DNA from 3 places in the Veillonella sp. CHU110 genome. Region 2 is predicted to be linked to each of the others. Evidence: riboswitches for the same ligand, from Rfam matches in the RefSeq annotation. Region 2 holds a riboswitch; each other region holds the start of a gene.

Region 1 (2,275 bases), on a different contig from region 2:
TGAAAGTCTAGCAATGCGTACTGCTTCCTCTGCATCTCTAGCGCCACTTGTATTAGGGATTAATATGGTATCTTTCGGGATAGCATCTAATATATTTTCTACATCTCCACCCACCGCACGGCGCAAGGCAAGAGTAATCATCTCTGCTCCTGCCTCTTCTAAAACGGCTTCAATTAAATCAATAGAAAATTTACCCGACCCCAAAATAAATCGGGATTGAAATGTATGACCACCTAAAATCCATGTATCTTGTACTTGCATTGTTGCTACAGATTGTGACATATCTAGAGTCTCCTTAATCAATATCTTCTCCATGTAATAATTGAATCACTGCATTCGCCATGTGCCCTGCACACACCATCACACGAGCTGCTGTAATTTTTCCAATCGAATCGATGTCGCTTACGCCATCTCCGCAAAGGTACCAACGATGGTGTCTGCGTTCACGACGGATACCATTACTATCACCCCAACCCGCCATACCAGAGCAGCCTACTAGCAATGGCTCTGTAGGATGCGTTAAAATGACTTCTGTCATCCAAGCTTTTGTCACAGCTTGGTCTACGGCTTCCACAATCATGTCATGGCCTTCTACTAACTCTGCCAATCGCTCCGGCGTTAATCGTTCATCATGAGCGATGACTGTACAGTTTGGATTCATTCGATTGAGATGGGCTTTCATAGCCTCCACTTTGACAACCCCTACATCATTCACATCGTAATATTGACGACCTAGATTGCTTTCATCTACTACATCAAAGTCTACGATTTCCAGTTGGCCAATTCCAGCACGACATAGGGCCGCTGCTACATGAGAGCCTACGCCACCAACACCAATGAGAAGTACTTTTTTATCCCCTAATGCTTGCATTTAGCCACCTCCTACGAATGTAACTACTTCCATCGTATCTGCGGCACTCACACGTGTAGATGTCCAATCCGATTTTGAAAGAATCTTGCCATTATATTCCACAACAATACGATCGAGGCGGAATTGCAATGCTTCCAATACCTCTTGTACAGTTTGACCTGTATATTCATAATTGTTTCCATTTACTTTCATCATGTCCTCCTTATTATATGCGGATATACTCTATTATCCATCACACTGACACTGCATGTAACGCACTATCACTTCCTAGTAAAAAAACAGCACGAAAAACCATACCCGCGGTGGTATGCCCCTTCATGCTGTAGCACTCTATCGTCTCACTATTCTGTTCCTCTTTACATCCACTGAGATGCACCTTCATTCTGTATCTACCGGTGATATACCCCCCTGTAAAACATACAAAAAAGGACATCCTGTTGGATGTCCTCGGTATGACGAATCAAACTTATCCTACGTTGGCATTATCCAAATCAGGTTATGGGTCAAAACTAACGTTTACTCTCAGCCACAGGGCTCCCCAAAGTTCACTTTCAGTATACGCTGATACGACATATTTTGCAAGTATGTGTATCAATCTTTCTACCTATTAGAGTATCTACTCTCGCATTATCCTCTGCGAGCAGATACAGAGGCATAATTTTTAATCACTACGATCGGTGTCATTTGACTGTCATTACCAAATGGATTGTCAATCAAAATCTGTGCAATTTGTTGTGGTTTTAGTCCACGGCTGTGCCCTAAAATCGCAGCTCGTTTCAAGTCATTCACGTCCGCTACACAAGCTCCATAGGCTCCCGTAGCTTTCATAATGGCATCTGCTACTGCATGTGGTTGCTTCGGACCATACACAATGCATTTATCAAATGGTGGCATAGTACCTGTCACATCATCAGTTAAAGACGCAGTGCGTGCCATTTGATAAAACACACCAGACTTTTTAAATAGCTTTGCCACAGCCCCGCACACAAAGGCGAACATCATTTTCCATTCCCCTTCTTTGTCCATAGCTGCCTGCATACCATATACAGAAGCCATCGAACCATCAGGATGAATGAATCGATTTAAAAATTTTGCTTGCCATGATAGACGTAACTCTTCTGGTCGAGTAAATTCTCGTTGCGTAATGGCCACTACGGATTCTGCAACACATACAATATCTTCTGGTCCCACATAAGGGCCTGCAAATTCTACGATGGCTTCTACGATATCATCTTTTTCAGTTAAAATGCGCGTAGGTATTGGTAAAAGTTCTAATTCTGCCATAGTGCCACCTCCTATTTACGCATAGCGACTTCTAACTCTTCTGCAGTTAGAGTAATTCTAGTTTTTGAAATACGGTATTCCTCACGGCCTACTACTTGATGATAAATGTCGATAGGCATA
Region 2 (2,275 bases):
TCTACCAAGACTTGTACACCACGTTCACGAGCTCTTTTTGTTAATTCCCCAAGACGAACAAGTTCTTCGATTTGACAAATATCTGTAGCATCCGCCAAACAACCAGGACGGCATGCATCGCCAAGGGAAATAGTCATATCATATTCTGCACAGATTTCTAAGATTTCATCGTAGTATTCATAGAATGGGTTTTCTTGCCCTGTCATAGACATCCAAGCAAATACTAAACTGCCACCACGGCTGACAATATTTAATTTACGTTTATGACGCTTAATCTGTTCCACAGTATGCTGCGTAATCCCACAGTGTAATGTTACAAAGTCTACCCCATCTTCTGCATGCAGGCGAATCGTAGAAATAAAATCCTCTGCTGTCAATTCGCCTAAATCTTTTTGATGGTGAATCACACTATCGTAAATAGGAACTGTGCCGATCATAACAGGACATTCTTTCGTCAACAATCGACGAAAGATACGTGTATCACCATGAGTAGATAAATCCATAATAGATTCAGCCCCTAAGGCTACCGCATGATTCACTTTTTTCATTTCTTCTTCGTAATCTGTGCAGTCTTTTGATGTACCTAAATTGACATTAATTTTTGTACGTAAAGCTTGTCCTATACCCTCAGGTTGTAAAGAAGTATGATGTTTATTACATGGTATTGTAACATGTCCCTTTGCCACCAAATCCCGTAACACTTCAACATCCATGTTTTCTTTTTTTGCCACTACTTTCATTGCATCGGTGATAATTCCTTTTTGGGCTGCTTGCATTTGTGTGTAAAACATAAAGGCTCCTTTCACTACAAAGGAGCCTATCGGTATTTTATAAAAAAGGGTATCGATACATATATCGATACCCACATAGCTGTCTGCGTGCTTCCTACGCGGGCATGATCCCGATCAGGTCAAAAGGTCAGGTACTTATAGCCCTTTCTCAGCCTATCTCATAGGCTCCCTTGCAATCCTAAATTATATTGTAATCATAGTATATCATAATTATCTTATAGTGAGAATATAGAATAAATATTATTTAAAATATATACATCCTACAATCCTAATAAGCATATTAATTAAAATTGGTCTATAGTATGACCATTTACTCATACACCACTTTCAAAAATAATATAACCTATGCAAAAATAATGATTGTAATGATAATTATTATAGATTACAATAAAAATAACCCTATGGGTTGCGTTTTAATGTGTATTTGGAGGTATATTATGCAACAAGCATGGAAAGACTTCAATACAGGTGTATGGGATAAATCCGTGGACGTACGCGATTTTATCCAACGAAACTATGTGCCTTATGTAGGCGATGATTCTTTTCTAGTAGGTCCTACAGAACGAACTACTAGACTTTGGCAACGGGTATTGGATTTATATGAGGAAGAACGACAAAAAGGTTCTGTCATCGATGCAGATACTGATGTAGCAACTCATATTACGGCACATGCCCCTGGATATATTATTAAAGAAGATGAACAAATTGTAGGTCTTCAAACTGATTATCCTTTAAAACGTGCCATGTTCCCTTATGGTGGTTTACGAACTGCTAAAAGTGCTATCGAAGAGTATGGTTACAAAATGGATCCAACTCTTGAAAGCTTCTTTAAAACTCATCGTAAGACACACAATGATGGTGTATTTGATGTATATACACCTGAGATGAGAGCTGCTCGCTCTGCTCACATTATTACGGGCCTACCTGACGCGTATAGTCGCGGCCGAATTATCGGTGATTATCGCCGCGTAGCCTTATATGGTATTGATTATTTGATCAAAGACAAAGAAGATCAATTCAACATCACCATGGGCGATATGATGCCAGATGTCATTCGTGACCGCGAAGAAATTCGAGATCAAATCCGTTCTTTAAAAGAGTTAAAAGAAATGGCTGCGTCCTACGGATTTGACATCTCCAAACCTGCTACCGATGTAAAAGAAGCGATCCAATGGCTATACTTTGGCTATTTAGGTGCTATCAAAGAACAAAACGGTGCAGCTATGTCCATCGGACGTAACTCCACTTTCTTGGACATCTATGCAGAACGTGATTTGAAATCTGGTAAATATACAGAAGAACAAATCCAAGAAATGGTGGATCACTTTATTATGAAATTGCGCATGGTTCGTTTCGCACGTATCCATGAATACAACAATTTATTTACAGGTGACCCTGTGTGGACAACTGAGTCTATCGGTGGTATGGGTACTGATGGACGTACATTAGTGTCTAAAACTGCATTCCGTATTTTACATACGTTG
Region 3 (2,275 bases), on a different contig from region 2:
TAGGACCTACACCGATGTAATCCACATAGTCCAACTTTGTGTTTTCTAACTCTTCTACAGAATTAATGGACGTCCCCACAAGAGCATTAGGTAATTGTTTGCGTACCTCTTCAAGAGCCATATCGTCTTGACCTACATGAACTCCATCAGCACCAATTCGTTCTGCTAATTCTACATCATCATTGATGATGAAAGGCACTCCATATTCCTTACAAATGTGTTGCAACTCTCGTGCCAACTGTTCTTTTTCGTCCCCTACAAGAGCACCTTCCCCTTTTTCACGGAATTGAAAGCACGTAATGCCACCTTTACACGCTTCTGTAAGAGTTTTGTGAATATCCTTCGTATTCGGTGTTCCACAAATGAAGTACAACCCCATCATGGATCGCACTATATCTATATCATGATGTTTCAAAATAATCCTCGTTTCTTAAATGCCAACTATAAAAGATCACTTATAGTATACCATGACACCTAGTATAGTCGATATGATATGAATCATACCTGTATTACTCAGCATACTCATCCCCATAGGCCATATGATTCACTGGTCCATTGCCTGTGCCCAACGCTGGATTATGCAAGATTGCTAGGCGAATATACTCTTTACCAATGGTAATGGCATCTTCCAAGGATTTCCCTTTTGCTAATTCCGCTGTGATCACCGCTGAGAATGTACAACCTGTGCCATGGGTATGTACTGTATCATATTTAGGACTTGTCCAAGATCGACGCATGGACATAGTCTCTTTCGTAAATAAATAGTCTGTAGCCTCCTCACCGATGTGACCACCTTTAATAATCACTGCTTGAGGACCTAACTCTTGTAAAATACGAATTCCGGCTGTATGCATAGCTTCTACCGTATCGATTTTCATATCTGCCAACACTTCAGCCTCACTACGGTTCGGAGTAATCAAAGTCGCTTTCGGAATCAATTTACTTTGTAAGGCTTTCACAGCCTCATCGGAAATCAATCGATCCCCACTAGTGGCGATCATCACAGGGTCTAACACATAGGGTACCTTAGGATCTATATATGTCCCGATGAGTTCCATCATCTCTGCTGTGGCTAACATACCAGTTTTAACTGCTTCTGGTACTATATCTGTATACACCGATTGTAACTGTGCTTCAATCATAGATACATCCATATGGACAATGTGGGTTACACCACGAGTATTTTGTGCCACTACGGAAGTAATCACAGCCATACCGTATACATGACGACTTTGAAAGCTTTTTAAGTCCGCCATCACCCCTGCACCACCTGTTGGATCTGTTCCCGCAATCGTTAATGCTCTATGTAATTTCATAGCTATCTCCTTTACTAGTAACAAAAAAGAACCAATCCTTCGGACGGTTCTTGTACGATTCTTAGTATTCGATGCCATCCACTTTCCTACGCCAGCATTATCTGGTTCAGGTCTAGGGTTTTGATACTCATCAATCTCAGCATAAGCACCCCTAGTGGTTCTTATATTAATTTAGTTATATCATGAAATAGGAACCAATGCAATATAAATTCCTATTGACGTAGTATCCTTCACTCCGTATAATACACCTATAAGGGGTGCTCACTGAAGTGGGCTGAGAAGTCTCTATGTGTGACTAACCCATAACCTGATTTGGATAATGCCAACGTAGGGATATATTAGTATATTTTTTATAATACCTATACAAATACACAAGGACATATTACTATATGGATCCTTCTTATAATACTAGGTCTCTTAAGAATATCTATCATCTACAGGCTAATCGTTTCAGATTAGTCTTTTTTGTTCCCACTGGCATGGATAGGAGTATTCATGACTGATTCAAAACTTTCATCATCGCGGTTGTCCCTCATTTGGTTCGGCGCCGCTCTTTCCATTGCGGAAATTATGACGGGCACCTATTTTGCGCCCCTAGGATTTTCCGACGGCCTATTAGCCATCATCATCGGTCACGTCATCGGCTGTTTGTTATTATTTGGTGCAGGACTCATCGGCGCTCGTGAACACATGAGTTCTATGCAAACTGTATCCACTGTCTTTGGCAATGGAGGCATGAAATTATTTTCCATTTTAAACGTTCTACAACTGATTGGTTGGACCGGTATTATGATTTATGACGGTGCTCTTGGTGCCGTAGAGTTATGGAATCTACCATTCACTGCGTGGACTTTCATTATCGGTGCTCTCATCATTGTATGGCTCTTCATTGGTATCCGTAACATGGGCTATATCAACAGCATCATGGGCTACGGCTTAGGTATCCTCTGCATCTATTT

What was found. A riboswitch is a leader RNA that binds a small molecule or an ion and turns the genes downstream of it on or off. The one in region 2 is predicted to bind thiamine pyrophosphate.
Region 1: linked by a shared signal. The riboswitch ahead of thiS (sulfur carrier protein ThiS) and the one ahead of thiC (phosphomethylpyrimidine synthase ThiC) in region 2 are both predicted to bind thiamine pyrophosphate.
Region 3: linked by a shared signal. The riboswitch ahead of thiD (bifunctional hydroxymethylpyrimidine kinase/phosphomethylpyrimidine kinase) and the one ahead of thiC (phosphomethylpyrimidine synthase ThiC) in region 2 are both predicted to bind thiamine pyrophosphate.

The regions. Positions count from the first base shown of each region.
Region 1 is NZ_RQVA01000005.1:40,036-42,310, reverse strand. Features, by position in the region: gene EO122_RS03195 (thiazole synthase) at 1-282, opposite strand, end outside; gene thiF (sulfur carrier protein ThiS adenylyltransferase ThiF) at 296-871, opposite strand; gene thiS (sulfur carrier protein ThiS) at 872-1,066, opposite strand; TPP riboswitch at 1,323-1,422, opposite strand; gene EO122_RS03180 (coenzyme F420-0:L-glutamate ligase) at 1,499-2,155, opposite strand; gene EO122_RS03175 (hypothetical protein) at 2,167-2,275, opposite strand, start outside.
Region 2 is NZ_RQVA01000004.1:99,747-102,021, forward strand. Features, by position in the region: gene thiC (phosphomethylpyrimidine synthase ThiC) at 1-791, opposite strand, end outside; TPP riboswitch at 866-973, opposite strand; gene pflB (formate C-acetyltransferase) at 1,229-2,275, shown strand, end outside.
Region 3 is NZ_RQVA01000006.1:32,276-34,550, forward strand. Features, by position in the region: gene thiE (thiamine phosphate synthase) at 1-415, opposite strand, end outside; gene thiD (bifunctional hydroxymethylpyrimidine kinase/phosphomethylpyrimidine kinase) at 510-1,316, opposite strand; TPP riboswitch at 1,383-1,479, opposite strand; TPP riboswitch at 1,560-1,667, shown strand; gene cytX (putative hydroxymethylpyrimidine transporter CytX) at 1,812-2,275, shown strand, end outside.